Regions from separate parts of the Mesorhizobium sp. LMG17149 genome, predicted to be linked through region 1. Evidence: riboswitches for the same ligand, from Rfam matches in the RefSeq annotation. Region 1 holds a riboswitch; each other region holds the start of a gene.
What was found. Region 1 has a riboswitch for thiamine pyrophosphate ahead of thiC (phosphomethylpyrimidine synthase ThiC). Riboswitches for the same ligand answer to the same signal wherever they lie in the genome.
Positions count from the first base shown of each region.

Region 2: it holds a riboswitch for thiamine pyrophosphate, as region 1 does, so the genes downstream of both, NP945_RS15985 (YkoF family thiamine/hydroxymethylpyrimidine-binding protein) here and thiC (phosphomethylpyrimidine synthase ThiC) in region 1, are expected to answer to the same signal.
Region 3: it holds a riboswitch for thiamine pyrophosphate, as region 1 does, so the genes downstream of both, thiB (thiamine ABC transporter substrate binding subunit) here and thiC (phosphomethylpyrimidine synthase ThiC) in region 1, are expected to answer to the same signal.

Region 1 covers NZ_JANIFL010000013.1:74,694-85,297, forward strand. The annotation lists gene NP945_RS26785 (ATP-binding protein) at 1-1,889, shown strand, start outside; gene NP945_RS26790 (DUF5615 family PIN-like protein) at 1,911-2,288, opposite strand; gene NP945_RS26795 (DUF433 domain-containing protein) at 2,293-2,943, opposite strand; partial or broken gene NP945_RS26800 (SMC-Scp complex subunit ScpB) at 3,477-4,062, opposite strand; gene NP945_RS31880 (hypothetical protein) at 4,898-5,359, shown strand; gene NP945_RS26810 (hypothetical protein) at 6,022-6,249, shown strand; TPP riboswitch at 6,357-6,473, shown strand; gene thiC (phosphomethylpyrimidine synthase ThiC) at 6,578-8,413, shown strand; gene thiO (glycine oxidase ThiO) at 8,410-9,411, shown strand; gene thiS (sulfur carrier protein ThiS) at 9,380-9,577, shown strand; gene NP945_RS26830 (thiazole synthase) at 9,579-10,352, shown strand; gene NP945_RS26835 (thiamine phosphate synthase) at 10,349-10,604, shown strand, end outside.
Region 2 covers NZ_JANIFL010000006.1:222,585-233,188, reverse strand. The annotation lists gene NP945_RS15995 (ABC transporter ATP-binding protein) at 1-583, opposite strand, end outside; gene NP945_RS15990 (ABC transporter permease) at 580-1,332, opposite strand; gene NP945_RS15985 (YkoF family thiamine/hydroxymethylpyrimidine-binding protein) at 1,436-2,044, opposite strand; TPP riboswitch at 2,035-2,148, opposite strand; gene NP945_RS15980 (hypothetical protein) at 2,344-2,664, shown strand; gene NP945_RS15975 (formyltransferase family protein) at 2,704-3,735, opposite strand; gene msrA (peptide-methionine (S)-S-oxide reductase MsrA) at 4,117-4,635, opposite strand; gene NP945_RS15965 (glycosyltransferase family 39 protein) at 4,768-6,333, opposite strand; gene NP945_RS15960 (hypothetical protein) at 6,402-6,572, shown strand; gene NP945_RS15955 (hypothetical protein) at 6,611-7,318, shown strand; gene NP945_RS15950 (hypothetical protein) at 7,445-7,768, opposite strand; gene NP945_RS15945 (hypothetical protein) at 7,768-7,953, opposite strand; gene NP945_RS15940 (hypothetical protein) at 7,938-8,171, opposite strand; gene NP945_RS15935 (hypothetical protein) at 8,173-8,391, opposite strand; gene NP945_RS15930 (glycoside hydrolase family 108 protein) at 8,388-9,098, opposite strand; gene NP945_RS15925 (EpsG family protein) at 9,647-10,604, opposite strand, start outside.
Region 3 covers NZ_JANIFL010000008.1:140,087-150,690, reverse strand. The annotation lists gene NP945_RS20305 (amino acid ABC transporter permease) at 1-461, opposite strand, end outside; gene NP945_RS20300 (amino acid ABC transporter substrate-binding protein) at 600-1,373, opposite strand; gene NP945_RS20295 (RNA polymerase factor sigma-32) at 1,697-2,560, shown strand; gene NP945_RS20290 (M48 family metalloprotease) at 2,585-4,054, opposite strand; gene thiQ (thiamine ABC transporter ATP-binding protein) at 4,312-5,094, opposite strand; gene thiP (thiamine/thiamine pyrophosphate ABC transporter permease) at 5,087-6,709, opposite strand; gene thiB (thiamine ABC transporter substrate binding subunit) at 6,950-7,948, opposite strand; TPP riboswitch at 7,992-8,106, opposite strand; gene NP945_RS20265 (thiamine diphosphokinase) at 8,194-8,838, shown strand; gene NP945_RS20260 (ABC-F family ATP-binding cassette domain-containing protein) at 8,840-10,604, shown strand, end outside.

The DNA of each region.
Region 1 (10,604 bases):
AAGAAGGCGCCACTCGGCGGGAAGCCATCTCGGCCGCGGAAGCCGCAGTCGAGGCCGCCAAATCGCACAGCGAAGCCTTGAAAGCCGCCGAGGCGGAAGCTGCCCTTGCCGCAATTCACCACGACGCGGCGCAGCAGGCCCTCGATAGTTTTCGGACCGCGCTCAAACGAGCCACGGATTTGCGCCAGCAGTCGACGATTGCGCAGCTTCGCCGCAGTGAGGTTCTCGATCGGCGCGCTTCTGCCATTGCCGAAAACGAACAAGCGATGGGCGAAGTTCAAGCAGCCGAACTGGAAGAGCGCGAAGCACGCGAATTGCTCGCGCGGCTGGATGCGACTCTTTTGGCGCGTGACGCTGCCGAACAACTGGCCGGCTCGGACAACCGGTTGAAACAAGCCGAAGTCGCCAGAACCCAGATCGAAGATGGAGAGGCAGCACTGGCGATGCTGGCGGTGCCGGAACAAGCTGTCGAGCAACTCCAGGCGCTCGAAATCGAGATCGCCAGCCTTCGTGCAGCTCACCTGGCAACCCTGCCGACGCTATGCATGGAATACCGGGACGGCGCCGCCGATTTGGTGACCATCGATGCCAAGCCCTTGCCCCATGCAGAAGACCAAAGCTTTGCTGGCACCGTACGCCTGGATATTGCCGGCATCGGAGCCTTGACCCTGCGATCGAATCGGCCGCAGCAGGCCGACCGGACCATCGAAGACGCCGAAGCGAAGCACCGCAGCCTGCTTGCGTCCCTCGGTGTCGATAGCCTCAGGACGGCACGCCAGCGCCTAGTGGAAGCGCGCGACAAAGCTACCGAACTGGGCTTGGCGCGTCAGCGACTTGCCGATCTCGCGCCCAAGGGGATACAGCAATTACACGAGGAGCTTGCTCGTCTGAGTGCCCTCGGGGCCGGGGACCTCGAACTCAAAGTCGATCCAGAACAGATCCGGCAACATCATGCCGCAGCCGAGCAGCGTGTGGCGACAACACGCAACAGCGTGCGCGAGGCCTTGCCTTTGCGCAGCCATGCCGACGAGGCTGTCATGGCTGCGGAGACGGCTTATGTCACCATCCAGGCGGAACTGACCAGCCTCGAGGTCATATTGGGACCCGATGCAGCGCGCGAGGAAAAGGGGCGCTTGCTGCTCACCGAGGCCACCGCACGACAAAAGCTGCGCGAAGCGGCCGAAATGCGCGCTGCTCCCCTGCGCGACGGCGCTCGCGATCTCACCAGCGCTGAAGCCGTTCTGCGCCGCGCCCGTTCGGTTCAGGATGCCGCCACACAGGAAGCAAGTCAGTTGCGTGTAACCCTGGCCGATCTCAATGGCCATATTCGCACTCGGTCCGACGACGCGGTGGAAGAAGCTTTGCGCGAGGCCACAGAAAAATTGGAAATCGCTGGAGAGCGAGCGAGACGCTTCGAATTCGAAAAAGCCGTCCTCGACCGGCTGCGCACGACGCTGGTCGCTGCGCGCTCGACGGCACGCGATCTTTATCTGAAGCCGGTCATGTCCGAGCTGCGACCGCTGCTTGGATTGCTATTCGATGACATCTCCATAGTGTTCGACGAGAACACACTGTTGCCACAGACCGTTCGCCGCAATGGTCAGGATGAGGATGTCGATAGGTTGAGTGGCGGCATGCGAGAACAGCTTTCGGTTCTGACACGTCTGGCCTTCGCCCGTTTGCTTGCCCGCGACGGCCGACCCACACCGGTTATCCTGGATGACGCTTTGGTTTATTCCGATGACGACCGCATCGAGCGCATGTTCGACGCTTTGCATCGTCAATCACACGATCAGCAGATTCTCGTTTTCTCCTGCCGCCAACGCGCGTTTGCAAAACTCGGCGGTAACATTTTGCAGATGAGCGACTGGCAACCGGGTCGGTCATAAGCGGAGATCGCGCAGCCTCAGCTAGGGCGACGGCAGATCGTATCGTGTTACGATTGCAATGCCGTTTTCGATCTCGATTTCGATAACTTCATTAATCAGGAATTCCTCTGGGCCAAGATCCTCGAGGAGAGCATCGAAGAGCTCTCTCTGTTTTTCAGGCCCGACCTGAGGGACGACGATAACCAGGCCGGCGTGAACCGGTTCTTTGGCATAGAGCTTCCTGAAGTCCTTAGCATTGTTGGTGACGAAGGTGAAATCCTCATCGATAATGAGCGGCATGAGGTCCCAGTCGGTTTCGCCGCTTAGCCCAAGCCAGTTGACGTGGTTTGCTTCATGTCCGCGTTCTTGGGCTACCGCAACCAGAGACGTGTGCAGGCACTCATCGATCAGAAACCTCACGAGGTCACACGCGTCTCGACCTGGCCGACGGACCTGGGTCGCCCTTCAAAACCACGCGCTTCGACGACTTTATTTTCACGCCCTGCTCGACCAGCTTCTTAGGCCGCCCACGAACCGGGTGCGCGGCGACCCACATTCTGGCGAGCTCAATCACGCGCGGCGTTAGCTTCGGATATCCCTCCAGAACCTCCGCTTCATCTGCGCCCTGCGCTAGCATCGTCGTGATCATACGAACAGGGATGCGGGTTCCTTTGAAGACAGGCTCTCCGCCCATCACCCCTTTAACGCGGCCGATGGCGGCCTCCGCTTCATCAAGATCCACGATGCGCGCTTTGAGCTGTTTACGTGCCTCGGCGACGTCGACGATCAGCAGGTCGTCGGCCCTTACGGTCTTGGCCCTTGGGGCAGCTTTGATTTCCTCGAACAGGCGGTAGCGACGATCAGCGGGCAATGTCGCACCCACGCCATACCAAAGCTTGAGCCGCAGCAAATCCTCGCCGGTCAATGCCCGTCGGACGACCCCACCGATGCGCCGAGCAGTGCTTGGCACAGTATCGACAATGCGTTTGTCGATCGCATTGTGCACGGCCTTGATTCCTATCCCGCTGACGGCGGCTGCCTCTGCGGGGGTGTAGATGCGAGCAAGTGTGCCCATTATTCTTCTCCTTATAAAGAATAATATAGGCCGTTTGACCCCCTCCGTAAAGGCACGCGTCTTTGGAATCACGGCGGTTAGCAAAGGCGGTGGTGAGCCGAGAGGCCTCACAAACCCTTGGGGCTCGAGATGGCAGACTCGGCGCAGTATAATTGCGCTAACTATCGAATTTGCAGTTGGCGACAAACGACACACGAGTTCGTCGCGGACTTTTAACTCTGCGAAGGCGCGTCTTCGAGCGCTTTGAAACCCTACACCCATCTGCAGGCCATCTGTATCAAGCTTTGGACCAAAACCGTTTCCATCGCTCACGAGCGTTCTCTCTGGGGGTCTCAAGTGGGGCTTGCCCATGGCCACGAATTTTTGGGCGACAGCGGTGCAGAGGCCGCATACCGCTGCCTGCTTGACGTCGCTGACCGTGTCCATGTCCGAAATTTGCCTACAAATTTCGGACGCCCTTGGGCGCGCTAGATTCGCTATGGAAAGCTGGAAGCACTCGCAAGCCCGGTGGCCACAGCGTCTGCAGCGCCAAGCTATTCCTCCGTATCCAAACCCGCATCCTCATGGCCACTAGCCAACTCTGGCATAATTTCACCAGCAAGCAGCTCATCTCTGCTCAGCAGCCCGGCATCCTCGAGCGCCTCGCAGTCCGGGAGATCGCGAAGCGTGTCGAGGCCGAACTCGAGCAGGACGCTTTTGTCGTCACATAGGTGTAGGGAGCGCCGGGCGTCGGACTGCGCGGGTTCGACGCGATCAGGCCGGTGCCGCAGATGGCCGATCAGGTCGCGACTGATTACTTCCCGAAAACCGACGACAATTCGGCGCGGGTAATCGGCTGGAAGTGCCGATGCACATCAGCATCAGCACGTCCGACCACGTCAGGTCGACGGCACGCCCGCTGCTTCCGCAGGCGCGGATGGCATCGGCATAGGCCGGCCGTGTCAGGTGCTTCCAGCCGCCGGCGACAGCGACGAGGTCATAGGGCCGTCCGCGCAGCTCTCGGATGTCGTCGATGAGAAGGTCACGGGCGAGCTCGCGGGAGAGACTGCACCGCAAGCGCGTCCCGCGCGCGCGAACTGCTCGATCAACTGATCTCAGACGACGACGAATCCCGTCCAGATTCCAAAAGCGGTGGCCGCAGCGGCGCTTTGCGGGCTCGCGTTACCACAGATCGCAGAACTGTGATCTCGCCTTGTGCCCGAGACCGCAATCTGGGCTCGCGACGAAGCATATCGCTTGCGATCATCAAAGGACGCGTCGACGCCGTCGGTTGCCTTTTCCACCGCCGCCTCACACATCGTGTTGGGGCTGAAGAGCTACCTGCAAATCCTCGCAACGGGCGCGGCCGCATCCTTGATTTTACAAATTGACACGTCTTGGTTTTTAGAAAATGCCACGTGCGATGATGGCGCCAAAAAAAAATGTCACGCGAGATGATCATGCCTGAGGTAAATGGTCCGCCAAAGTTGGGAAAGGTATACCGGTTGAATGGTGGATAGGTACGCCGGATAAAAAGGGCTTCGGGTTCCGGAAGACGAACTAATCGACGGATAGGCGCTGCTCGTGAGGGAAACTGCATGCGCATTACGGTTATGACCATCCAGGGATGTCGGATATGATCTTGAATAGTGACATTGCAGGCCAAAGAGCGGCCGAGAAGCTAGCAGAGGGCCTGAAATCGCAGGGCAAGCAGCAATACGAAGAAAGGTCGAGGGAACGCGAACGAGATGTGTCTCGTTAGGTCGCACGTTGCACCAGGGGTGCGTCGGAAGGCACTCCGCCGTGTCCTGAAGAGGTAGCCTGCACTTGAGAATAGCCACGGTGGTACCTTATTTTCGGCTGTGAAGCACACGAGACCCGCGACGTGAGACCCAGTTGCTCAATACCCAGTTGCTGGGTGAGCGTGCATGACTGCCAACGGAAGGTCTTGCACGCACCCTCGCGATCTTGAGCAATGGTCGCCATGACTTTCTTCTTGCAGGCTTTTGAGTGGCCCAGCCTGCAATCACCAGACCCCACCGACTCTAAAGAGCGTGGCAGACGGGATAGTCGAGGTTGCCCGGCACAATTACGCTCAAGGCTTGCGCCGCCCAGAGGACACGCTGAAAAGGCAGCATGGGCGCGCAAGCACGCCATTCACGAGAGGTTCGACATGAAGACTATGCAAGAAAAAGACATTCCGGCATTCGTGCAAGCAGTTGTGGAGGCCGGCTGCAACATTTGCGCGATTGGCAACTTGGGATATGTCTTTGGCGATGCTGATTTGACGCCGGCGCAACGGAGGTCCGTCGAGCCACAGCTGCGCAGGATTGCTGAGATCTACGGCGAACGCGATCATCTCATGGACGAGATAGCTGTATATCTGCGGTCGATCGGACGCCATGTCGAGGTTGAGCCGAAGACAGGTGTTTCCTGATGGCCGCGATCGATCGCGTTCCGTAGTCGCCATTTCTATTGGGTAACGAGCAGCCGTCTTCCAACCTCTGAAACAAAAAAGAGGTGACCCCCAAAGGCCGCTCTCGAGACCGCAAGTCTGAGCCGCTAACGCATTGCGATAACCAGGCTGTCCGAACTGGGCGTCGATGCCTTCCTCGACCAGGTCGCGGTAGGCGGCGATCTCATCTACCGCATGCATAGCCAAGCCAGAGAAGTTTTCGGCAGCGGAATTCTCGGTCGCTTCCCCTTTTATGACTAGAGGGTGCGGCCGATCCGGCCGCGACGATCTCGCAGGGATTGCCATATACGGCAACACGAACACCGGCGGATCAATACTCGGATAATGGCGGCCGGCTATGTAGCGATCGATCGCGCACCAACATATCAATGCAATAGCTTAGTTGCTTTCAAAGGCGGGTCTCTACGAACTGCAAGCAAGCTAAACGATTGCGTCAACTCTTCCTCGCAGAGCGAAAACTCCGCGCCCACGCGATTTCTCTGCTGGAACAGCGGCACATCCTCAGCGCCAGGACACGGCCGCCGCCGTCGGGTTTTACGAAGCCGGTGATTGCATAAGTTGCCCGCAAGATATCATTGGTATCGGGAACGCCGCCGATGCCGCATCCTGAATAGAGCGGCCGCTTGCACCTGCCAGCCCGACGACCAGATCATATCTGCAACTCCATCTACCTGGACGTGGTGCAAATCACCTCGCTGAAGCCGCAAATCGTCGCCTTCGACCAGGATAACCACATCCGTGACCGCCTGAGCTACTCGGTCGATCTCGACGCACATGGCCGATACAGTTTTTCCATCCTTCACGAAGCGAATGAGACTTTGGCCATTCCAGCCCTGGTCTACGGGGCGTGACTTGTCCCCGACGCATGCGCGAGCTTTTCTGCCCGGTCTGATTGGCCGCCGATCAGCGCCGCGGGCCAAATGCGCTTGACAAAATAGCGCCGGCCCGTTCAATTCGGCGCATTCACCAGGGGAGTCCCGGCAAGGGGCTGAGATACTGCTGGCTTTCGCGGCGCAGTGACCCGTTGAACCTGATCCAGTTCATACTGGCGTAGGGACGGTGCAAGCGCTTTTGCGGGAGTTTACGCCCGATATCCTGTTTCGGCAGGTCGACAGAAGCGTCTTTTCATCCTTCCGGCACAGAACTGGGTCTCCAATGCATGAGCAAAGGAGCCTCACGATGAATGCCCTCACCCCCGCCGTATCGACGGGACCGCTGCCCGCCTCACGGAAAATCCACAAGTCCGGCGTCCTTTATCCGCACATCAAAGTGCCGATGCGAGAGATTTCCGTCCATCCGACGGCCGGCGAACCGCCCGTCACCGTCTACGATCCGTCCGGCCCCTACACCGATCCATCAGTCCAAACCAGCATCGAAAAAGGCCTTGCCCGGCTTCGCCACGAATGGGTCACGGCGCGTTGCGATGTCGAAGCCTATGACGGCCGCCACGTCCGGCCGGAAGACAATGGATTCGCCACCGGCGAGCGCCTGACACCGGAATTTCCGATACGCAATCGGCCGCTCAAGGCCAAGCAGGGCAAGGCGGTGACCCAACTTGCCTATGCGCGCGCCGGCATCATCACGCCAGAAATGGAGTTCGTAGCCATCCGCGAGAATCTCGGCCGCGAGGTGATGCGCGGCAAGCTGCAACGCGACGGCGAAGCCTTCGGCGCGGCGATCCCAGATTTCGTCACACCCGAATTCGTGCGCGACGAGGTGGCGCGCGGACGCGCAATCATTCCCGCCAACATCAATCATCCCGAGAGCGAACCGATGATCATCGGGCGAAATTTCCTGGTGAAGATCAACGCCAACATCGGTAACTCGGCTGTCACATCGTCGATGGCCGAAGAGGTCGAAAAGATGGTGTGGGCGATCCGCTGGGGCGCCGATACGGTGATGGACCTGTCGACCGGCCGCAACATCCACAACATCCGCGACTGGATCGTGCGCAATGCACCGGTGCCGATCGGCACGGTGCCGCTCTATCAGGCGCTCGAAAAGGTCGGCGGCATCGCCGAGGACCTCAACTGGGAGGTCTATCGCGACACGCTGATCGAGCAGGCCGAGCAAGGCGTCGACTATTTCACCATCCACGCCGGCGTGCGGCTGCACTACATACCGCTGACCGTCGACCGGGTCACGGGCATCGTCTCGCGCGGCGGCTCGATCATGGCCAAATGGTGCCTGCACCATCACCGGGAGAGCTTCCTCTACGAGCATTTCGAGGAGATCTGCGACATCGCCAGAGCCTATGACGTTTCCTTCTCGCTCGGCGACGGCCTTCGTCCCGGTTCAATCGCCGATGCGAACGACGCGGCGCAATTCGCCGAACTGGAAACACTTGGAGAACTCACCAAGATTGCCTGGGCAAAGGACTGCCAGGTGATGATCGAAGGCCCGGGCCATGTCCCCATGCACAAGATCAGGCAGAACATGGACAAGCAGCTCGCAGTGTGCGGTGAGGCGCCGTTCTACACGTTGGGGCCGCTGACGACCGACATCGCGCCGGGCTATGACCACATCACCTCAGGCATAGGTGCCGCCATGATAGGCTGGTTCGGCACCGCCATGCTTTGCTACGTCACGCCGAAAGAGCATCTCGGCCTTCCCGACCGCAACGACGTCAAGATTGGGGTGATCACTTACAAGATAGCCGCCCATGCAGCCGATCTGGCGAAGGGCCATCCGGCAGCGAAAACCAGGGATGATGCCCTTTCGCGCGCGCGCTTCGAGTTCCGCTGGGAGGACCAGTTCAACCTGTCGCTCGACCCCGAAACCGCACGGTCCTTCCACGACCAGACCTTGCCCAAGGAGGCGCACAAGCTGGCACATTTCTGTTCGATGTGCGGGCCGAAATTCTGCTCCATGCGCATTTCCCACGACATCCGTGCCGAGGCTCAGAAGGAAGGCATGGCGGCAATGGCGGCAAAATACCGGGAGGGCGGCGATCTCTACATGCCAGCTGACGAGACTGGCGTACCGGTCGTGCCAGAGGCTCCCAAACCATCATGAGGGTGCTCGTCAAAGGGGCCGGCGTTGCCGGCCTCACCGTCGCTTTCGAACTCGCCGCCCGCGGCGCGACGGTTACAGTCGCCGAGATGCGGCATGGCCTTGGCGGCAACGCGTCGTGGTTCGCCGGCGGCATGCTGGCGCCATGGTGCGAGCGCGAAAGCGCGGAGCAGCCGGTGCTGGATCTCGGACGCGACGCTGCCGACTGGTGGGATGCGGTGCTGTCGGGTCAGGTGACACGGGCCGGGACATTGGTCGTGGCCGCGCCGCGTGATGCCGGTGAGCTTGACCGGTTCGCCAGTCGCACGTCAGGGCATCGGCGCGTCGATGAAAACGAAATTGCGCTCCTGGAACCCGACCTCGCCGGCCGCTTCCGGCGTGGATTGCTCTTCCCCGACGAGGCTCACCTCGACCCACGCCAGGCGATGGCGGCACTTCATGACAAGCTTGCGACCATGGGTGTCAAATTCCACTTCGGCTGCGACGCCCGGCCTGTTTCGGGTTTCGCCCGTCAGATAGACTGCATGGGAATGGCAGCGGCCGATGACAGGCTGCGCGGTGTTCGCGGCGAAATGCTGATCCTTCGCACGCCTGATGTCTCGCTGTCGCGGCCGGTCCGTTTGCTTCATCCACGCTTTCCGCTTTATGCCGTGCCGCGCACCGATCACCGTTTCATGATCGGAGCGACGATGATTGAAAGCCAGAGCGCCGGACCGGTGACGGCGCGTTCCATGATGGAGCTGCTGGGCGCCGCCCATGCCCTCCATCCGGCCTTTGGTGAGGCCGAGATCGTTGAAACCGGTGTGGGTGTCCGTCCGGCATTTCCCGACAATTTGCCACGCGTCGAAACAGACGGTGAGATCATCGCGATCAACGGTCTTTATCGTCACGGTTTTCTCCTCGCCCCCGCCATGGCGCGCCAGGCTGCCGACCTGGTTTTCAGTCAAGACAGAACCAAGGAGCATGCTCATGAAACTGATGGTCAACGGCGAGGCGCGTGAGATTGCCGCCACCATGCTGGCCGAGTTGCTTGCCGCGCTCGACTATGAGGGCGATTGGCTCGCCACCGCCGTCAACGGCGACCTCGTGCACAAAGCCAACCGCGCGGAGTTCCAGTTGAGCGACGGCGACCGGATCGAAATCCTCTCGCCCATGCAGGGCGGCTAGCATGTTGGAGCTTTATGGAACCGAGCTTTCGTCGCGCCTGCTTCTCGGCACGGCTCAGTATCCTTCGCCGGCCATCCTTGCCGACGCGGTCAAGGCGTCGGGCACGTCGGTGGTGACCGTCTCGTTGCGGCGTGAGATGGCGGGCGGTAGGGCCGGCGAACAATTCTGGTCGTTGATCCGCTCGCTGGGCGCCAGAATCCTGCCCAATACCGCCGGCTGCCTCTCCGTCAAGGAAGCCGTCACCACCGCGAAAATGGCGCGCGAGGTCTTCGGCACCAACTGGATCAAGCTCGAAGTGATCGGCAATCACGACACGCTACAGCCGGATGTGTTCGGTCTGGTTGAAGCCGCCCGCATCCTGTGCGAGGACGGCTTTGCGGTATTCCCCTATACCACCGACGATCTCGTTGTCGCCGAGCGGCTGCTGGAAACGGGCTGCAAGGTCCTGATGCCGTGGTGCGCACCGATCGGTTCCGCCTTGGGACCGGTCAACATGACGGCGCTGCGCTCGATGCGCGGATATTTCCCTGGCGTCCCGCTGATTGTGGATGCGGGGCTCGGACGGCCGTCGCACGCGGCCACCGTCATGGAACTCGGCTTTGACGCCGTGCTCCTGAACACAGCGGTCGCCAAGGCGGCATATCCGGTCGGCATGGCGCGTGCTTTCGGTAAGGCGGTCGACGCCGGTCGTGAGGCGTTCAGCTCGGGAATGCTCGAACCGCGCGAAGTCGCCGTGCCATCGACACCGATGATCGGCAGGGCAGTTTTTTCATGAAGCTCGATCCCTTCTACCTGATCGTCGACAGCGCTGCCTGGATCGAACGGCTGGTCCCACTCGGAGTCCGGCTTCTGCAACTGCGCATCAAGACCGTGGATGAGGCTGGGTTGCGCGCGGAGATCCGCACCGCGAAGGCCTTGTGTGCTCGATACCAGTGCCAACTCATCGTCAACGACCACTGGCGCCTGGCAATCGAGGAAGGCTGCGACTTCATACATCTCGGCCAGGAGGATTTGCAGACCGCTGACC
Region 2 (10,604 bases), on a different contig from region 1:
ACACGGCTTCGCGCACGTCATGGGTGATCAGGAGCGCCGTCCAGCGATGATGCCGCCACATCTGTTCCAGCCAGCGCTGCATGGCCGTGCGGGTCAGCGCGTCGAGCGCGCCGAACGGCTCGTCGAGCAAAAGCATGTCGCGTTGCTGCACCACCGTGCGCAGCAAGGCCGCGCGCTGGCGCATACCACCGGACAGTTGCGCTGGAAAATGCCGCTCGAAGCCGGCAAGCCCGAATTCGGCAAACAACGGCGCAACGCGCGCCCGCGCCGCCTGTCTCCTCATGCCTTGCACTTCGAGCCCGAGCGTCGCGTTTTCGAGGATGCGCCGCCACGGCATCAGCGCGTCACGCTGCGGCATGAAGGCGAAATGCCTGCCGTGGTCGTCGAGCGGCGCGCCGTCGAACAACATCTCGCCCTCGCCATGCTCGGCGCCGGTCAGGAGCTGGAAGAGTGTCGATTTGCCGGCGCCCGAGGGTCCAAGGATCGAGACGAATTCACCAGCGCCGACGCTAAGCGAAATATCGGCCAGCACGTCGAGCCCACCGAACGCCTTGCGCACATGCCGCAGCTCGAGCCGGTTCATCGCCGCGGCCTCTTCCCTGCGGTCTCCTGTCCGGCCCGCTCCCAGGGCATCGCAAGGCGCTGCAGCAGTACAGTCAACCCGAACAGGACAAGGGTCAGGGCAGCGCTGACACCGACGGCGGCCAGCACCAGATCGGGGCGGAAATTGTTCTTGGCGTTGAGCATGTAGATGCCCAGCCCCTTCGCGGCCCCCGCATATTCGGCGAAGATCGCGCCGACCACGGCGTAGGTGATGGAGATCCTCAAGCCAGCGAAGAAATAGGGCAGCGCCGAAGGCAGCCGTGCCAGCACGAAGATGCGCCAGCGCCCTGCCCCCATGGCGCGCAGCATTTGCCCGATCTCGGCCTCGGTCGACTCATAACCCTCGACCAATGCAACCAGCATCGGAAAGAAGGTAACCAGCGCCACCAGCATGATCTTGGGCGCCAGCCCGAAGCCGAACCAGAGCACCACCAGCGGCGCGATCGCCACCAGCGGCAAGGTCTGGCTGACGATTAAGACAGGAAACAGCGCACGCCGCAGCGGCTGGAAGAAGTCGACCAGCATCGACAGCACGAAGGCAGCGCTGAGCGAACAGGCAAAGCCGAGCAGCGTGGCGCCGATGGTCGGAATGGCGTTGTCGGCCAGCGCCTGGCGATTGAGCAGCGCTTGTTCGAAAACGCGCGACGGCGCCGGCAGTGTCGTCGGCCTGATGCCGGCATAGGTGGCATAAAGCTCCCACGCCAGCAGGAGCAAACCGACCGAGATCATGGCCGGCATTGCCTTGACAAGAAGGCTCGCGATCGGGCGCGAAGCGACTGATGATGTGGCCACGGGAGACAACCTTTGACGGCAGCGCGAAAGCGCGGCTGGTTCAGACAGCCGACGGGCTGTTGGCCGAGACCGTGACGTCGAGGGTTACGTGGCCGGCGCCTGGTCCGAAGCGGCAGAAGGCCTCGTCCAGCGCCGAAAAGATCGCACCGGCATCACCGCGCAGTTTCGTGCAGAAATGCTTGGAACGCTCATAGACGCCGGACTGCTTGAGAAAATCGATGCAGCCGTAGATCTCGTCCATGTGGTCGTCGGTGCCCATCACATAGAGCGAGAACTGCGCCGCCGCCGGCTGGCCGGTGGCAGCAGCATTGCGCACCGCCGCAATGGCCGCATCCTTGCGCGGGCCGAGTGGCCCGACAGGCCCGCCAAGTGCATCGGAGCGGCAGATCGGGTCATCCGGCTCGCCAGGGCACCCGCGCGAGATGGCGGCCGACAACACGCAATGTTTGCCGCTGCGTGCCGCCGCCACGAAGAGGTCGCGCATGGCGGGAAACAGCACTTCGGGCGGCCCGACCAGCAAGGTCGAGATGTCGTCGGTCTCGATCCTGAGCTTGTCGCGCCAGGGATCGAGCGCACCGAGCGCGCCAAGAATGACACCGACGAATTCGTCGGTCATGGGGTATAGGGAAATCTGTGCGCCTGAAAACATCGCCCGCCTCGCTCCGCTGGTATTACCCAGATCAGCTTCTAGGGTCTGTGGGCTTGCCGCCCCCGTCTCAGCCCCGACCGTACGGAGCACCCCTGTGGATGTGCGCCTTAAAGCATCATTCGAGTTCAAGGGAAAGCCGTTTTTTCAGAGCACTGCGCCAAAAGCATTGCGCCAGTCACGGTGCGCCTGAGCGGAATTTTGTCGGGAACCTTCGCCGCCGCGACCGGTTGTCCCCACAGTCGCAACGCGATCACTTTCGTAGAAAACAAGCGACGACTTCACAGAAATGGAGACAAACCATGTTCATGAAAATCCTCGCAGCTTCGGTTCTCACCATTGGTCTGGCCACGTCAGCCATGGCGCAAAGCGCCGGCAGCAACAACGCAAATGGAAGCGGCAGCGGCAAATCGGTGACGGTTGAGCCGAACACGCCGGCTTCACCGAATACGGTCGAGCCGGACACTGTCGACCCGGGCACGACCAACAGCACGACTGGCACGGTAGGGGACATGAATTCGAACGCGGATCAGAATTGCCCGACCAACCCGCAAGGCGCGCAGACGGACGCCGATGGTAACGCGACGGCGCCAACGGTAAACGATAATAATTGTGGCAAGTAACCGCACACGGATGAAGCCGCTGGGCATCGCCCAGCGGCTTCATCCGTTTCTCTGGTCCGCAGCACTCGTTTTACCGAACAGCCGGATTTGTGGAGCGGGTTTTCCGGCGGGCGGGCGCAAAAACAGGTGTTTTGAATTGAGCAGCCGTTTGAGCACTCTACCGTAGGTAAAATACAGGACCCGACCGTTGGCGAGATCGAATTCCACTGTTCCCCACCGCCTGACCGGAGCCTTTCCTGTGCAAGGCCCCAGCCTTCTGATCTGGAATCCCAGTCTGACTTTGCGCGTTCCGATTTCAAGATAGATGCCTGGCAGAAGGCCGAGCACATGCCATAGCCGTACAACATGCTCGACCGCCATGGCCGGCGAGATTATCAGGTGGCTGGGCTGAAGCCGTGCCCAGACGAAGTCGCCTTTCGGCTGCGGCATTCCTGACAACAGCCCCCGGCAGTAGGCCGGCACCGCCTCGCTCACCAGGATCCGCATAGCGGTTGCCGTGCTGTCGGCCAAGGCTTCTCTCGAGGTCCAGTCAGCTTCGGAAAACGGCACCTGCCCGAGAATGTCACCCTCGTCAAAACCGGCGGACATCTTGTGGAGCGTGACGCCGCCATGAGCCGCACACCGGCCGTCCACGGCCAAGCGCTGGGTCGGATGTGGCCCTCGATAGTCGGGGAGCAGCGCCGGGTGGAGGTTGACCCCGCCTTTGGAAAAATGGCCAAGAACCTCTTGAGGGATCAAGACAGGCAAAGTGTAGCAGACCAGCACATCGGCGCGGAGGTCAGACAATTGGCGACCAAGCGCATTCCAATCGTAAGGGCGGCCAAATTCGATCAACTTGACAGGCGTGTTACCGACAAACCGCCTGAGCAGTAGCTTGCGTTGAAGCCTTCGTCGGAAATTGCCGATGCTGAAACCGGTGGGACGACGCCGGAACCCGGGCACGATGATCGCGCCAATTGCATTTCCAGCCTCTAGCCAGCCGGCGAGCAGAGGCCCCGTATGGTTAGAGATATCGAGGACAAAAACGGCTGTGATCGGCTCCGAGTGATCGGTCGATGCGATCGGCCTCATCTTCGGCGGCTCAAACGGGCCGACAGATCAGGGCGAGCTTGTCAGGTCGGCTGAGTGGAAGGCGATGCCAAGGCAGTGACAACCGAAAGACGCTCGCGTTTTACAAACACTGGCTTTTCGCAGATTTTCTTCACGGCCCGTCTCCCGAAATCAGCTCTTCCTGCGCAATTGGACTGCGATACGGCAGGCTGTCAACCACCTGACCGTGTTTGCCTACCGCATCCGCATTCGTCGTTGACGAAGGCGTTCGAAGAGCGCTCGGATATTGTGAAAGCTCAATGGCCGACGCGACACGGTGCGCTGACTGAAAGGGGTTTGGATGCGATGACCTGCTCGACGACACCGTCGAGCAGCAATGCAGGGCAAATCGCAGTTGCGAATCTACGAAACCGCCGTCTCGCGAACCGGCAGCTTCCAGCCTGGCCTGACGAAGTGGCAGGTGTATCCGTTGGGATATTTCTCCAGATAGTCCTGATGCTCGGGCTCGGCTTCCCAGAACGGACCAACGGGTGCGACTTCGGTGATGACCTTGCCCGGCCACAGGCCCGAGGCATCGACATCGGCGATGGTGTCCTCGGCGACGCGCTTCTGTTCGTCGCTGGTGTAATAGATCGCCGAGCGATAACTCGTCCCGACATCGTTGCCCTGGCGGTTGCGGGTCGTCGGATCGTGGATCTGGAAAAAGCGTTCCAGCAGCGTGCGATAGCTTATGATGGCCGGATCGAAATTGATCTCGATGGCTTCGGCGTGGGTGCCGTGGTTGCGGTAGGTGGCGTTGGGCACGTCGCCGCCGCTGTAGCCGACACGGGTGGAGATGACGCCGGGATAGCGCCGTATCAAATCCTGCATGCCCCAGAAACAGCCGCCGGCAAGGACTGCACGTTCGGTCGAAGTCGCCATGTCACGTCTCCTCAAAAGCAATTCCAGGAAAAGTGTGTAGCGGTTTTCCGTCTGGAATTGCGTGAAAGCAAGTGGTCTCGCCATAAATGGGCATTGTCACCTGCTTCGTCCAGCGGACGCGGTGGATCTACCTCAATTGCTCGGTTGGGTGAGGCTGTCGATCAAACCCGGTAGCTTCATGCCAGGCGGAATGGCGGCAAAGCTGATCGCCACCGGTGGTGCCCTGAGCGACCAGTCGAAAAGAACGGTCTTGACCGGGATGTTTCCCAGCCACGCCAGCAGCCGAGGTGGCACGCCGCTCCCGGGCCAGACCAGGAGCATGCCGTGATCGCGCAGCCGCTGGCTGGTGATCCAGGGGGCGAGCCGCATGTCGAGGTCTGTGAAGATCGACGGCTTGTCATAGGCGTTGAGGCCCGCCAGCAACGCGATGCGGGTATCGCCGCCGACGATGTCGAGCCGACCGGGCACCGCCGCGTGCCAGACCGCCTCGGCTTCGTCCGAAATCTGCCGCGCTGGCCAGCAGACGGCATCCATGCGCCCGCGCAAATTGCAACTCGTCCAGCGGATGCCCGCATAGGCACCGGACATGCCGAGGATGCAGGCGAACGCGCAGATCGCCAGCCGTCGCAGTTCGACGGCGCCAAGCCGATGACCCAGCAAGGCGATCGCCACAACGCCGATCAGATTGTACATCGGCGCGCCCCACGCCTCGCCGGCGCCGGTAAACAGCGAGGCCACCATGACAAGCACCGCCGGACCAAGCCCCATCCACACGAGATAGGCCAGCGCGCCGCGCTCAATGGGCTGTTCCGGCGCGGGCGAACGCCGCAACAGCCCCGATATCGACAGCACCAGCAATAAGCCGCAGAGCCCCGCCATTTGGACACCGATATAGTAAAGGCGGGCGCGGTGGACCAACACCCATTCATCGCGGCCGGCGACATAGGTCAGCGGCAGGAAATCGATGCGGTAGAGCTGGATGGCCAGTGGCGCGGCGACGGCGAGGAAAACCGCGAGCCCAAGCCAGGGCCAGGGCGTGGCGAGCCGATTGCGTGCCCGCGTGTCCGACAACAGCCAGATCGCCCCGAAGAGCAACAGCAGCCCGGTGGAAAACTTGGCATAGAGCCCGACGCCCGACACCAGTCCGAGCGCCAGCCACCAGCCCGGCCCACCGCCACGGCCCGCACGCCACAGCAGCCAGCAGATTGCGGCCCAGAAGGGCATCTGCGCGTAATCATGATTGAACTGCGGTGTCGGCCAGCCGAAGAAATACAATGACGGCATCAAAAGCACGGCGGCCAGCGCGCGGGTTCTCCCGAGCATGTCGCGGGCCAGCAGGTAGACGAAGACGAAGGTCGCCGAGACGACAAGCTGGGCGAGCAGATATTGCGGCCAGCGGAACGATCCGGTCAGAAGATGGCTGATCTCGAGCAGCCAGCCGGGGAGCTGCGGATGCTTGTAGGTCAAAAGCACCCATTCGCGGCCCCACATGAAGCTCTCGACGACATCGCCGGGCGGGGCGGCATCGACAAGCGCCGGCATCACGGTCCAGCACAGGATCTGCGTCAGGCATAAAAGCGCTAGGCCGGCTTCTGGATAGCGCGTCAGCCCCGGCCAGATCGACGACTGCCACCAGTCGCCTGGAACAGAACTGCCGACCGGCAGCCAACCGTTCATGGTTTCGTCGATTCGCGTCATGCGGTGGATAAATCACACCGGACGGTTTTACGAACAGCCCAGAACTTGAAGCTTACGAAAATGTATACTTGGCCAACCATGGCAAAACCAAGATTGAGGCAGAGTTTCGCGCCACCATGCCGCCTCTCCCGTCATCACATGCCAGCAAGACAACAATGGAACACGCCATCGCGCAGCACCCTGAACATGCCGGGCATGGCGCCTTGGGCGTGATCGCGGCAGGCGTCGCCTACGCCTGACCGGTTGCCGTCCCCAAAAAGCATCCAGGATTTGAAAAATGCGCCACCACCATGCCGTCATTCACTACCGTGCGCTCGATTTCTGGATGGCCCGTGCGGCCGTTCTCGTCATCATCTGCCTGCAGCTTCTGGTCATCAACAATCTCTCATTCGGGCCGCGCTGGGTGGCGCCCGCGCTGGAGGCGGCCCTGCTGCTGCCCTTGTCTGTGGCCACCGCCTGGACGCAGGCCGCCACCCGAAAGGCGGTCGAGGACCACGAGTGGCATGCGATCGGCCAGTTTCGGGTCATGATCCGCAGAACAGCCCTGACCATGACCGCCATCATCAGCATCATCAATTGCGGTTCGCTGGTCCTGCTGGTGCGTGCCTTGCTGGAGGGCCATGCCGGCAGTAGCGGTACGACGCTGCTGATCGACGCGCTCAACATCTGGGTCACCAACGTCATCGTTTTTGCCTTGTGGTTCTGGAGCACCGACCGCGGCGGTCCGCCGACCTGCGGCCTCGTCAAGCTCGCACAGGCCGATTTCCTGTTCGCGCAGATGACGTTGAACGACCGTGAGCTTCGAGATTGGCTGCCCGGCTTCGTCGATTATTTCTTCCTCGCCTTCACCAATGCGACCGCATTTTCGCCGACCGATACCTTGCCACTCTCCCAGCGCGCCAAGCTGCTGATGATGGCCGAGGCCATGATCTCGCTGCTGACCATCGCGCTGGTCGCGGCACGCGCGGTCAACATTCTGGCTTGATCAGGCCAAAACGCAAAAATGGCCCGCCCGGCGAACCGGAACGGGCTATTTTGGGTTGTCTTCGATGGTTCGATGCCGCGGGAAACGTGCCTCGGCAATTCCGCCAAGCAATCGCCGCCGCACCAGCTATTCGTCCCGCGCGCGGCTGACTCTCCGCACCACGAACTCGAACAGGACGTCCGAAATCCACATGGCGCAGACGCCGATCAGGAAGGCGGCCGCCAGCGTGGTGGTGTCGTCGGCGGGATCGGGCATCGGCAGGCCGGCGATCCTGGCGTAGGAAACCGCCGGCAGCGTCAGATAGGCCGCCGCAAGCGCGCCGCAGATCGGCGAGGCCACCATTTCGCGCAGCTTGTAGCGATGCCGCGACAGCGCGCGCAGAACGCCGCCGGCGAGGCCCGCCGCCACGACCGGTCCCTTGATGCCGAGCAGGTCGAAAAGATCGTTCATCATGGCCTCCAGCCGCAAAGCTTCTGGCCCTTTTCGTTGTGAGCCAGGATCGCCGCCACCGACGCGTCGGAAAGGGTCGCCGCCTCCGCCCTTGTCGGCCGGAGGGGATGCCCGGCCGCGCAGAACGACCCGCCTGATGTGGTGCAGCCGGCCAGCAGCAGCGAGAGCGCTATGATTTTGACCATCTGGCCAGCCTCCCCCTGTTGTCGTCCGGCGCCCGGCCGGCGACGGCATCGTCGATCTTCTGGGCTTCGGTGCGCGCCGCGGCGTCGGCGGCATCCTGCCTGGCCTTCTGGCTGGCCTTGCCCTTGGCATAGGCTGTCCAGGCACCGGCAAGCGCGGCGCCCATTGCCAGAAGATACGGCCAGGCCTGGCCAAGCAGCGCGAGGGTGAGTGTTCCCATCTCATGTCTCCTTGGCCGGCGGCGCGACCATGCCGCGCGGCCCGTCACGCACCGCGTTGATGATGATCTTGGCAAGGGCAATGGCGCCGCTGATCTGAAGCGCGGTGCGGTCGCTCACGCCGAGCAGCGTCCAGTCGAAGCCGGCGAGCGCGCCGCCGCAGATGATGGCGATCAGCGTGTTGAGGAGATTGTGCAGCGCATTGGTGTTGAACCATCTCATCGAAACAGGCTCCCGAAAAAATCGGCGACGTGATGCCGGAAAGCCGCGAGCGCTCCGGCCAGGAGAACGAGGATGCCGGCCGCGGCAGCCGCCTTGCCGCCGGGCGCCGGCGGCACGGGCTGGATCGACGACGCCCCATTGGGCGATGTTTCGACCCTGGCCGGCGGCGACGCGGTCACCGGTGCCGCGGGGCGCTGCGCCGACATCAGCAGGGCCTGAACCCGCACCGACCTGACCCGATCCGACCAGCCGCGCCCGAATGTTGCCCATGTCGGCAACCGCTTGAGGAACGCCAGCCGCGCATCGCAAAGCGCATCGATGGTCACACCGGCCGGCTTTGCCTTGGCCGCCGCGACGGTGACCGGTCCGATCCGCCCGTCCTGCGCAACGCCGATGGCCGCCTGCAAATATTTGGCCGCCCGGCCAGGCCCGCTGTTGACGGCGAAATCGAACACAGCGTGGTCGACGCCATCGGGCAATTCGGCGCCGAGCACAGCGTCCCAGTAGAAGCGGCGATAAACGGTGGCGACCTGCGCGTCGCTGATCGCACGCAGATCCGCCTTCGTCGCGTCGGCCTTCACATAGCGGCGGAAGCTGGCAAGCGTCACGCCCTTCATGGTGGCGCCGCCGGGATCAGCCGGATTGTCCGACCACCCGCCTTCCGATTTGAGAACAAGCGCAAGCGCCCGCGCGAAGTTGCGGTCCATGGTGGTTTTCCTTCTTCGGATGATTTGGCTATGGTCGGCGCCGGGGAGCGGGCTGATGGATGATGAGCGACGCAAGGACCTAGTGATACTCGCCGCGCCGTGGGCTAAGCACAACGCTAAGTTTCGTGCGAACGCAGCGGCGAAGGCTGGCGAAATCAGAACCCAAGACGGCGGGCTCTTGCTTCCCTACGACGGCGGGTGGGAAGTCATTCGACCCGGCGACAGCAACGCGGAAACTGGCTGACACAACCCGAGCGCCCGCCGTCCCTGCCGGCTTACGGGACGGGGAACGTCCCATTGCTCTCAGACTGTCTGGTTTGTCTGGTTTGTCTGGTTTGCCTGGAACAGGTACGACCCTCTGAGGCTGCATACCCATGCCGAGCGGCGCAGCCTACATAAGGTTGACGATGGCGCTCGCACTATTTGGCCCTTGGTAGCGAGCCGCGACGGTTCTTCGGTTGGTTGCGAAAATTCCGGCAATTCTTGCGGAACGGCTATAGCCGATGGCCGATGAACCGGCCTGCGAAGAAGGGTTGGCGAGATCGTCTTTACCCGACGCGCCGCAAGAACGGATAGTTCCCGGGATCAAGCATTGATCTCAGCCCCCAGCGAGGCAAAGTTATTCGGGAACACAGGGTCACGACCACCACCGGCAGCAGCAGCATCGGCATCATCGCCACTCGATTGTAATAAGGCAGGCCGCTCGCTGCCATGTAGATCACGGTCATGACAATGCAGTATTTAGCCAAGCGCGCATCCGATTGCTTCTCGGCCTTGTGAAGCAGCAGGACGCTCACGACGCACTGAAACAGTGAGTAGTAGAAGAACAGCGCCTTGTAGCCCACCTGATAAGTCAAGAACGCGTCGGTTGAGTACTGGGTGTAAAGCCCAGTCCATAAGAGGATCGGGGTGACGATCATCCCAGATAGAACAGTGATGTAATCGGTGACATAGCCGACGAACGTCAGGACAACGACCGCGACAAACAGCTTGCCGGACCTCGGCAAGAAGTCGGTGAGGATGTACACGCTCACGAACAATGCGGCGCTGTAATGGCTACCTATAGCGAGCGCCGCGAAGAGGACGGCCCAACGTTTTTGCTGATAATTCACCGCGCGAAAAAAGGTGAGAATGAATATCAGCGAAAACCCTTGCCTTAGCGTGTTTTGCCCGAGCTGTTCAAACCATGGCAGCATGATGAAGGCCACGGTAGCTAGTGCGCCAAGAAGCACATTGTTGCACTGCCGGGAGGCATAGAAGAAATAGGCTGCGATCATCATCATGCTGTTTGCCAGCATACTGTCGGAGAGCGAAAATCCCAGGTTTGCATACAGCCAGTGCATTGCTAGGAACACGCGCTCGTGCGCTACAGATGTCATATAGAGGACAAAGCCAGTTCGCGTCGCATAGGAGAAACCACGCGAATAGCTGACGATGTCGCCATCGGCTGTGTATGCCACGTAATTGGCATAGTCAGTCCTCGAAACCGCAAATAGCATCACTGGC
Region 3 (10,604 bases), on a different contig from region 1:
AAGGTGTTGGAGAGCGGCGGCACCGCGACCCGGCCGGCTTGCGGCAGAATGGTACGCCGCATCGCCTGGCCCCAGGTCATGCCGATCGAATAGGCGGCTTCCCACTGGCCTTTCGGCACCGAGCCTATTGCCGCGCGGATGATTTCCGACGTGTAGGCGCCGATGTTGAGCGTGAATCCGATCAACGCCGCCGTGAAGGCGTCGAGCAGGATGCCGACCGACGGCAGGCCGTAGAAGATGAGGAACAGCTGCACCAAAAGTGGCGTACCCCGGAAGATCCAGACATAGAAGCGCACAAGCGCGACCAGCGGCTTGGGGCCGAACAGCCGGGCGAGTGCAGCACCCAACCCAACGGCCAGCCCCAAGGCGAAGGACAACAGCGTCAGCGGCACGGTGAAGATCAGCGCCGCCCACAAGAGCGAAGGCAGCGACTCCAGCATCAGTTGCAGCCAGTGCGGCACGTATGACCCTCCAGATTGGTCGAAGCAGCTTGGTCAAGGCGAGAATGCGTCTGCCATATCACGACAAAAGCGGCGGGCCGTCAAAGACGGCTCGCCGCTCTATGTGTCTCATGGCCGCGGAGCGGCTCGCCTCGTAGATTACTTCGAAACATCCTGGCCGAAATAGGTGTCGGCGATCTTCTTATAGGTGCCGTCGGCCTTGATGTCGGCCAGCGCCTTGTTGATCGCGGCGACCAGTTCCGGATCGCCCTTGCGCACGATGACGCCGGAATAGTCGGCGTTTTCCTCTTGCGCGGCAATCTTCACATTGGCGTCGGGCTTGTGCTTCTTGAAGTCGAGGAACGACAGGCTGTCATTGATCGTGGCGTCGGCGCGGCCGGTCAGAAGCAGCTGGATAGACTGGTCGAAGCCATCGGTGCCGACCAGTTCAGCGCCGTTCGTTTCGGCCAGCTTGCCGAAATTCGAGGTCAACGACTGCGCCGACTTCTTGCCCTTGAGATCGGCGAAGCTCTTGATGTCGGTGTTGTCGCCGCGCACGATCAGCACCGCCTTGGAGGCGATGTAGGGATCGGAGAAGTCGTACTTGGCTTTGCGGGCATCGGTGATGCCCACCTGATTGATGACGGCGTCGTAGCGATTGGCGTCGAGGCCGGCGATCAGTCCATCCCACTTGCCTTCGAGGAACTCGGCCTGGACACCAAGCTTCTCGGCAATCGCCTTGGCAATTTCGACGTCGAAGCCGACCAGTGCACCGGACGTGTCATGGTAGGTGAACGGCGCATAGGTGCCTTCCGTGCCGATCTTTATGACACCGGCGTGCTTGATCTGGTCGAGATTGGGGCCGGCATGACCTGAAGCGACAGCCAGGGCCTGCAGCGTTCCGGCGATAATGAGCGACTTGAGCCATTTCATTTTTCTGTGATCCCGTCCTTGGCCGGCTGGCCGGCATATTTGTGAGCGCTGGAAACTGACAGATGCAAGCCGAAAAAATAAGGAACAGGATTTCAAAAACGGCGGGTTTATGAAACCATACTCTCTAAACGGCGCTTTTTCACTCGTGATCGCAGCCATCTCGGACCTCCTGAGAATCCTTCAGGCAACACAATCGCGCCGCTGCGGTCGCGGAACCTTTCCCGCGCATGGCAGTTCTGGCTGTTCTAGGGCACGACGCCGGCATTTCAACCCGGGCGGCAGCCAACTTTGCAAAGTCATTCGCACCACCCAGGGAGCGCCTCATGATGGAAGACACGGCAGGACGGATCATGGTCCGCGCGGCAATGAAGGCTCCCTACCTCGAGCGTGACGAAGAGCATCGGCTTGCATTGCTCTGGAAAGAGGACAACGACCAGAACGCGCTGCACTCAATCACCGTCGCTCATATGCGGCTGGTCATTTCCATGGCCTCCAAGTTCCGCCATTACGGCCTGCCGCTCGGCGATCTGGTCCAGGAGGGTCATGTCGGATTGCTCGAGGCCGCCGCCCGCTTCGAGCCGGAGCGCGAGGTGCGGTTCTCGACCTATGCGACATGGTGGATCCGCGCCTCGATGCAGGACTATATCCTGCGCAACTGGTCTATCGTGCGTGGCGGCACCAGCTCGGCCCAGAAGGCGCTGTTCTTCAACCTGCGACGCCTGCGCGCGCGGTTGGCGAATGGCACGGAGCCGCTCTCCAACGCCACGCTCTATCGCGAAGTGTCGGAGGCGCTTGGCGTCTCCGAAGCCGATGTGGCGATGATGGATTCGCGGCTCTCGGCGCCCGACTCCTCGCTCAACATGCCTATTGCCGACGATGCGGGTTCGACCGAGCGCATGGATTTCCTGATTTCGGACGATCCGCTGCCCGACGAGATCGTCGGCGACAAGATCGATGTCGCGCGCCGCTCGCTCTGGCTGAGGGAGGCGCTTCGCGCGCTCAACGCACGGGAGCTTAGGATCATCGAGGAACGGCGGCTGAACGACGAGGGCGCGACACTCGAAGCGCTCGGCGAAACCCTCGGCATCTCCAAGGAACGCGTCCGCCAGATCGAGGCCCGCGCCATGGAAAAGCTCAAGGTCGCATTGGTGAAGCAGAATCCGGAGTTCATGGCGACTGCCGCCTGAACGGCGGCAGGCGTCCAGCGGCGCCTACTTGTCGGTGACGATCTTGACCTTGTCGCCGGCCGAAACGGCGGCACCGGGCGACAGCGCGTTGAGGACGCGGAACAGGTCGAGCTTGCGGTCGACGCCGACCATCTGCGCCGAAAGTGAACCCATCGTCTGCCCAGGCTGGACGGTGACGACGCGGATGTGCAGCGGCTTCAGCGCCGCCTTTTCGGCAGCACTCAGTATCCGGAACGAGCCGCTTACCGAACGGGCGATCGTGTCCAGAGACGTGCTGGCGGAAGGGGCCGCGGTCAGCAGCCGGTAGACCTGGCCGCCGGCGCGGATCACCGCTATGTCGAATTGCCAGCCTTCGGCGCCGGCATGCGCGGTCGCCGCCTCATTGCCGTTGATGGTTTCCTGCTTGACGCTACTGTCGACGAGACCAGCCACCCAGCCGCTGCGGATATAGTCCGTCAGCGCCCGGTTCTTGTCGATGGAAACGCCATCGAAACGGATCGCTATGTCGCCGGGGCCGGTGGCCGTCACCGCTGCCGCCGAATTGTCGATGATGAAGCCGTCCGGCACCGTGAACGACACGCCAAGGCCCGGGTGCAGGAAGGTTTCGCCGCGCACATAGCCTTCCTCGGGCGTGTCGCCATAGAGCAGGCCGTCTATGCCGGCGAGGAAGGAATCGCGGTCGCGCGTGCCGACGCCCGGCGCGCCGAACTGGCGAGCATGGCGCTGCGCCAGATCGATGCGCTGCGGCGTGTTGGGGTGCGTGGCCAGGAAGTCCAGGCTGGCGTCGGTGGCGCCGCTGATCGAGCGGAAATCGGTATAGGCCGACATCGATTGAAGGAAGCGGCCTGCGGCGAAAGGATCGTAGCCGGCCTCGCCGATCGACTTGATGCCGATGGCGTCGGCTTCCAGCTCCTGGTTGCGCGAAAATTGCGCCAGCCTCAGCTTGCCGCGGATCAGCGCCGCCTTGGCGGTCGGGCTGTCGCCGAGCACATCGGAAACCACCTTGGTCGCCAGGCCTTCCTCTGCCTCGAGCTGTTGGCGCTGCAGGCCGTGATTGGCGGTGACGTGGCCCATCTCATGCGCGATGACAGCGGCAAGCTCGGCCGAATCATTGGCCAGCGCCAGGAGGCCGCGGGTGATGTAGAGATAGCCGCCCGGCAGCGCGAAGGCGTTGACGTTGGGCGAATTTAAAATGGTGATGCGATAGGTCTGTGTCGGGTTGGCGGACACCACCGTTAAACTACCGACCACCTTGGCGACCATGCGCTCGAGCTTGGGGTCGGAATATTCACCGCCATAAGTCGCCAGGATGCGCGGGTGCTGCGCCTTGGCCAATTCGGCGAGCTTGTTGTTGGCGCCGACATTGTCCACCGTGATCGGCTTGTCGGAAGGCTGGAATCCGGATTCCTGAACTTCCGGCGGCGTGAACATCTGGCAGCTTGCCAACGCCACGGCAAAACCGGCCAGCGCGAGAAAACGCGCCAGCGGTTTCATTCCCAATGTGTTAGCGCCGATCGCCAGAACGGCTTCCTTTCGGGTCCCGGCGCATGACCACGAAAATCGGGGGCGATCTTCGGAACGTGTCATGCGCTATCTCAAACTGCTGCAGCATCCGTTGCCCGTCCCTTAGGGCGGGCGGCGGATACTGCAGGCAAATCACGGCCTGTGCCGGACCGGTAGGGCGACCTAGCCACACTCCCCCGGTCATGGCAAGCAAACGCCACATCGCCTGGAGCCGGTTTGACCGTAAATTATGTCCGCTTCCGGGCAACATCGCGTGATGTGGAATATCCAGCACCCGCGCCGATATAGCGCCGGAACGCCTCCGGACCAGCCCCGGTAAAGAAATCATCAGCCTTGCCGGTTGCGGCCACCAACCCATTGTCGACAAACACCATGTGCTCGCCGATGCGGCGTGCATCCTCGGGCTGGTGGGTGACAAATAGCACCGTCATGGCGCGTTCGGCATGAACGGCAGCAACCAGATCCAGCATCTCGTCGCGCAAAGCGGGTCCGAGCGAAGCGAAGGGCTCGTCGAGCAGCAACACCGGTCGGTCGCGCACCAGCACGCGGGCCAGTGCGACGCGCTGGCGTTCGCCCCCGGAGAGCTCGCGCGGCAGGCGTTTCTCCTTGCCCGCGAGACCGGTGCGCGCAAGCGCCTCGGCGACCGCGGCGCGGTCCGCCTCGGTCAGCCCCAGGGAGGGCGAGCGGCCGAGCCCGACATTCTGCTCGACGGAAAGATGCGCGAAGAGATTGTTCTCCTGGAACACCATCGACACCGGCCGCGCCGAGGCCGGCTCGGCGCTGACATCGGCCCCGCCGATCAGCACGCGGCCCGATTGTGGGGTCTCGAAGCCGGCGACCAGATTGAGCAGCGTCGACTTGCCCGAACCGCTCGGACCCATGATGGCGGTGATCTTCGCCGTGGCGAACTCGACGTCGAAGACAAGTGGCACCTCACCATAACTGAACGACACCTTGTCCAGCCGCACCGGCGCGCCCTTCTCGAGCCTGCTGGCCGCCCTCTCACGCATCGCGGACCTTCTCCCTTCCCAGCCAGTGCGCCGCCACGATCAACGCGAGACAGACGAGGCCGAGCAGCAGTGCCAGGCCGGCGGCATCCTCGGTGCGGTAGCTGCCCATCCGTGCCAGAAGAAGGTAGGGCAATGTCTGCACGGAATCACTGCCGAACAGGGCAATGACACCGAGATCGCCCAGCGACAGCGCCATGGCGAAAGCGAAGGCCGTGGCGAGCGGGCGACGCAGCGACGGCGAGTCGACCAGCATCAGCCGGTTCCAGCCCGCAATGCCGAGCTGTGCGCAGAGCCGTTCGTGACGCTCGCTCGCCGCATCATAGGCGGGACGCACGGCGCGCAGGGCGAATGGCATCGCCATCACCGCGTTGACGGTGACGACCATGACCGGGGCGATGGCAAAGACATCGCCGGCATGGCGCAGCAACAGGAACCAGCCGGCGCCGACGACGATCGGCGGCACGACAAGGACAAAGCCGGCGCCTGTATCGGCAGCGTGTTCGAGCAGTGTCTTTGCGCCGGCACGGCGGTTCAGCGCCAGTGCCCGCCGCGCCATGGTCAGCGCCAGCGACAGCATCACCGAGAGCAGTGCCGACAGGAAGGCCAGCACCACGCTGGTCAGCGTTGCCTGCCGGACAGTGGCCTCACCGGCCAACCGGCCGAGATCCGCACCCAACCCGGCCATCACGGTTGCCGCCATCGGCCCAACGACGAACAGCAGCGCCAGGATGATGAGTAGCGCGTTCAACCAGGTCTCGCTCCGATGGACTGAGAGATACCGACGTTGCGCGACCGGCAAATTGGTGTCGCCGACCACATTGGCGCCCAGGCGCGTCAGGGCCAGCACAACGATAAAGGTCAGGGCAATCTGCAACAGCGTCAGTGTAACGGCCCGCGCGGGATCGAAATCAAAGCGCAGCGCCTGGTAGATGCCGACCTCCAGCGTCGTCGCGGCCGGCCCGCCGCCGAGCGTCAGCACGATCGTGAAGGATGTGATGCAGAGCATGAACACAAGCCCGGCGACGCCGGGCAGTGCGGCGCGCAGCGTTGGCCATTCGATCAGCCGGAACGCCGGCCGCGCCGCCATGCCGAGTTGGCTCGCCAACCGCCATTGGTCGGCCGGTATGGTCTGCAGCGCCTCGAGGAACAGCCGCGTCGCCAGCGGCAGGTTGAAGAAGACATGGGCGACGAGGATGCCGGACAGGCCATAGATACCCGGCCAGCTTCCGCCGCCGATCAGGGCAAGCACGCCGGCGAAATAGCCGGCACGGCCATAAAGCGCCAGAATGCCGAGCGCTGCGACAATAGCCGGCAGCGCCAACGGCACGGCGAAGATCTGCAGGATGAAGGCGCGGCCGAAGAAACGTGGATGTCGCGACAGAGCCCGCGCCACGAACAGCGCCGGGATGGCCGAAAGCAGCGTCGAGAGCGCCGCTTGCCAGAGCGTGAAGCGAATGACGCGAAGCAGATAGGGATCGAAGGCTGCCCAGGCGCCCGAGAAATCATGGGCGCCCTCGAAAAGCAGGCCGGCAAACGCGCCGCCGATCAGCAGCGCGATCGCGGCAAGCGCGACAATGCCGGCGCTGACGCGGGGATCAGAGGCTGCGCGTCGCACGCCGGACCACCAATCTCCGGATCGCGGCACTTACAAAGGATTGCGTTCCTTCGCGCCCCCCTCTGTCCTGCCGGACATCTCCCCCACAAGGGGGGAGATTGGCAATTTCGACGCCTCGCTCACTCCAGCAGCATTGGCGATTGGCGAATTCGCCGATGGCAGCCAATCTCCCCCCAAGCGGGGGAGATGTCCGGCAGGACAGAGGGGGGCGCCGTAGAGCACTCATCTTCGATAGCAAACTTATTTGCTCATCACCGCAAGCCATTCATCGACCCAGGCCTTGCGATTGGCAGCGACCTCTTGCGGGCTGAACAGCAAGGTCTTGGTCGGCTTGACCAGTTTATCAAAGGCCGGATTGAGCGGCTTGTCGGTCTTGCCGGCCGGGAACATCCAGTTGGTCTCGGGAATGGCATCCTGGAATTTAGGCCCGGTCATGAAGGCCATAAACTTGGCCGCCAGCGGATTCTTGGCTCCCGTCGTGGTGATACCCGCCACCTCGATCTGCAGATACTCGCCCTCCTCGAAGGAGGCGGCCTGGTAGCGCCCGGTGTTCTCGGCGATCATGTGATAGGCCGGCGACGTCGTGTAGGACAGCACCATCGGCGCCTCGCCCTTGGTGAACAGCCCATAGGCCTCGCTCCAGCCCGGCGTCACGGTCAGCACCTTCGGCTTGAGCTTGGCCCAGGCCTCCGGCGCCTTGTCGCCATAAACCGACTTGACCCACAGAAGCAGGCCGAGGCCCGGCGTCGAGGTGCGTGGATCCTGGATGACGATCTTGTCGTCGGCACTGCCTTCGACCAGCTCTTTCAGGCTTTTCGGCGGGTTCTTCAGCTTCTCGGTGTCGTAAACGACAGCGAAATAGCCGTAATCAAAGGGGACAAAAGTATCGTCGCTCCAGCCACCCGGCACGTTGACATCAGTTACGCCGCCATGCGGCGGGAACAAGCCTGACGCCTTGGCATCGGCGGTGAGATTGGTGTCGAGGCCAAGCACGATATCGGCCTTGGTCGATGCGCCTTCCAATCTGACGCGGTTGAGCAACGCGACGCCGTCGGCGACCGATACGAACTCGACATCGCAGCCGCATTCGGCCTCGAACTCCTTCTTCACCACGGGACCCGGGCCCCAGTCGGCGGTGAAGCTCTCATAGGTGTAGACGGTGAGCTTGTCCTTGGCCAAGGCCTGTCCGGACAAGGCCACGACCGTTGCTGAAACAAGAGCGTATACAAGCGTGCGCATCGGCGCCTCCTTCGTTCGAATTGAAAGGAATTGAGGCGTCGGACTGTCCGAAACGTCTAATCCCTCCGCCGGTACAAACCGGATCAGGTTCAGCGGGTTGGCGAGACTGCCTCTCAGCCGGTCCGCGAAGATCGCGTCCGGCACCCCGTTAGAGCGTTTCGACACATAGGCCGGGCCGATCCGCCACGCAAGTGGGAGTTTGCCGCCTTCCGTTTCCCGTGCCGGGCTGGTAAGGGCCACACGATATGAGCACATTCACCATCCTGCTTGGCGGCGATCTCATCCGCACGCCACGGCTCGACCGCCAGGCCGAAGGCTCCCGCGTCATCGCAGCCGACGCCGGCATCGGCCATGCACGGCTGCTCGGCCTTGTCCCGGAGCTGTGGGTGGGTGATTTCGATTCCGTGCCAGCCAACCTGCCTGACGATCTCGCTTCCCTGCCGCGCCGGACCTTCCCGGCGGAAAAGGACCAGACCGATGGCGAACTGGCCATTGCCGCCGCACTCGAGCGCGGCGCGACCCGCCTGGTGCTCGCAGGCGCTTTCGGCGGCAAGCGCGCCGACCACGCTTTCCTGCATCTGGCGCTTGCCCTGCGGCTGGCCGAGGCCGGGACCGATGTGCTCCTGACCAGCGGCGCCCAGGAAGGCATTCCCCTGCTGCGCGGAACGGCCGGCTTCGACTATGCCGACGGCACGCTGTTTTCGGTGCTCGGCTTTTCCGAGCTTGCCGGGTTGACCGTCACCGGCGCCAAATGGCCGCTGAACCACGTCAAGGTGGTGTTCGGCTCGTCGCTGACCATCTCCAACGAGGTCAAGGGCCACCTCGAAATCGCACTGGACCATGGCCGCGCGATGCTGCTCGCTCATCCCTATCCCTTACCTGAAAGCTGACATGGCCCCGCCTCTTCTCAACCTCGACGGGATAAAACTGACCTTCGGCGGCACGCCGCTGCTCGACGGCGCCGCCTTGACGGCTTCGGCCGGCGACAAGATCGCACTGGTCGGCCGCAACGGGTCCGGCAAGTCGACGCTGCTGAAGATCGCCGCCGGCCTGATCGAGCCGCAGGACGGTGAGGTGTTCCGCCAGCCTTCGGCAACTGTCCGCTATTTGCCGCAGATGCCCGACATGGAGGGCTTTGCCACTGTCCGCGCCTATGTCGAGGCCGGGCTTGGCCCTGCCGACGATCCCTACCGCGCCAGCTATCTGATGGAGCACCTCGGACTGTCGGGTGAGGAACGTCCGAACGATCTGTCGGGCGGCGAGGCGAGGCGTGCTGCCCTTGCCCGCGTCATGGCGCCGGAGCCAGACATCCTGCTGCTCGATGAGCCGACCAACCATCTCGACCTCTCGGTCATCGAATGGCTGGAAGAAGAACTCATCCGCACCTCCTCGGCACTGATCGTCATCTCGCACGACCGCCGCTTTCTCGAACGTGTGTCGCGCGCCACCATCTGGCTCGATCGCGGCCAGACCCGCAGGCTGGACAAGGGCTTTGGCCATTTCGAGGAATGGCGCGACCTGGTCCTGGAGGAAGAAGAGCGCGAGCAGCATAAACTCGGCCGCCAGATCGTTCGCGAAGAGCATTGGCTGCGCTACGGCGTGACAGCGCGGCGCAAGCGAAACATGCGCCGGCTCGGCGAGTTGCAGACCATGCGCCAGCGTTTTCGCGGCCATCGGGGTGCCGAAGGGTCGGCGACCATGGTGGCGAGCGACGCCGCCGAATCCGGCAAGCTGGTGATCGAGGCGAAGAGCATCGAGAAGAGCTTTGGCGATCTCACCGTGGTCAAGGGGTTTTCGACCCGCATCCAGCGCGGCGATCGCGTCGGCCTGGTCGGGCCGAACGGCGCCGGCAAGACGACGCTCTTGAAGATGCTGACCGGCGAGATGAACCCGGACGCCGGTTCGGTGCGGCTCGGCACCAATCTGGAGATCGCCACGCTCGACCAGAAGCGCGAGGCGGTCGACCCGCAGGAGACGCTGGCACAATATCTCACCGACGGGCGCGGCGAGAACCTCGTCATCAATGGCGAGCAGCGCCACGTCGTCTCCTACATGAAGGATTTCCTGTTCAAGCCGGAGCAGGCACGCACCCCGGTGCGCGAATTGTCCGGCGGCGAGCGGGCACGGCTCTTGCTGGCGCGGGTGCTGGCGCGGCCGGCAAACCTTCTGGTGCTCGACGAGCCGACCAACGATCTCGATATGGAGACGCTGGAACTGCTGCAGGAACTGGTCGCTGGCTTTGCCGGCACCGTCATCCTGGTCAGCCACGACCGCGATTTCCTCGACCGCACCGTGACCAGCCTGATTGCACCGGATGGTGACGGCCGCTGGATCGAATATGCCGGTGGCTACTCCGACATGCTGGCGCAGCGCGGCGGCACCAGGCTCGACGACCGCAAGGCGCGCGCGAAGGCCGAAAACGGCGAAGCGCCAGTGACGGCCAAGAGTGAAGCGGCCGCGCCAAAGGGGCCAGCGAAGAAACTGTCGTTCAAGCAGAAATTCGCGCTGGAATCGCTGCCCAAAAAAATCGAGGCTGTGACGGCTTCGATCTCAAGGCTGGAGAACAACATCGCCGATCCGGCCTATTACGAGCGCGACCCGGCCTCGTTCCAAAAGACGATCGCCGCCCTCGACAAGGAGCGCGCTACGCTGGCGG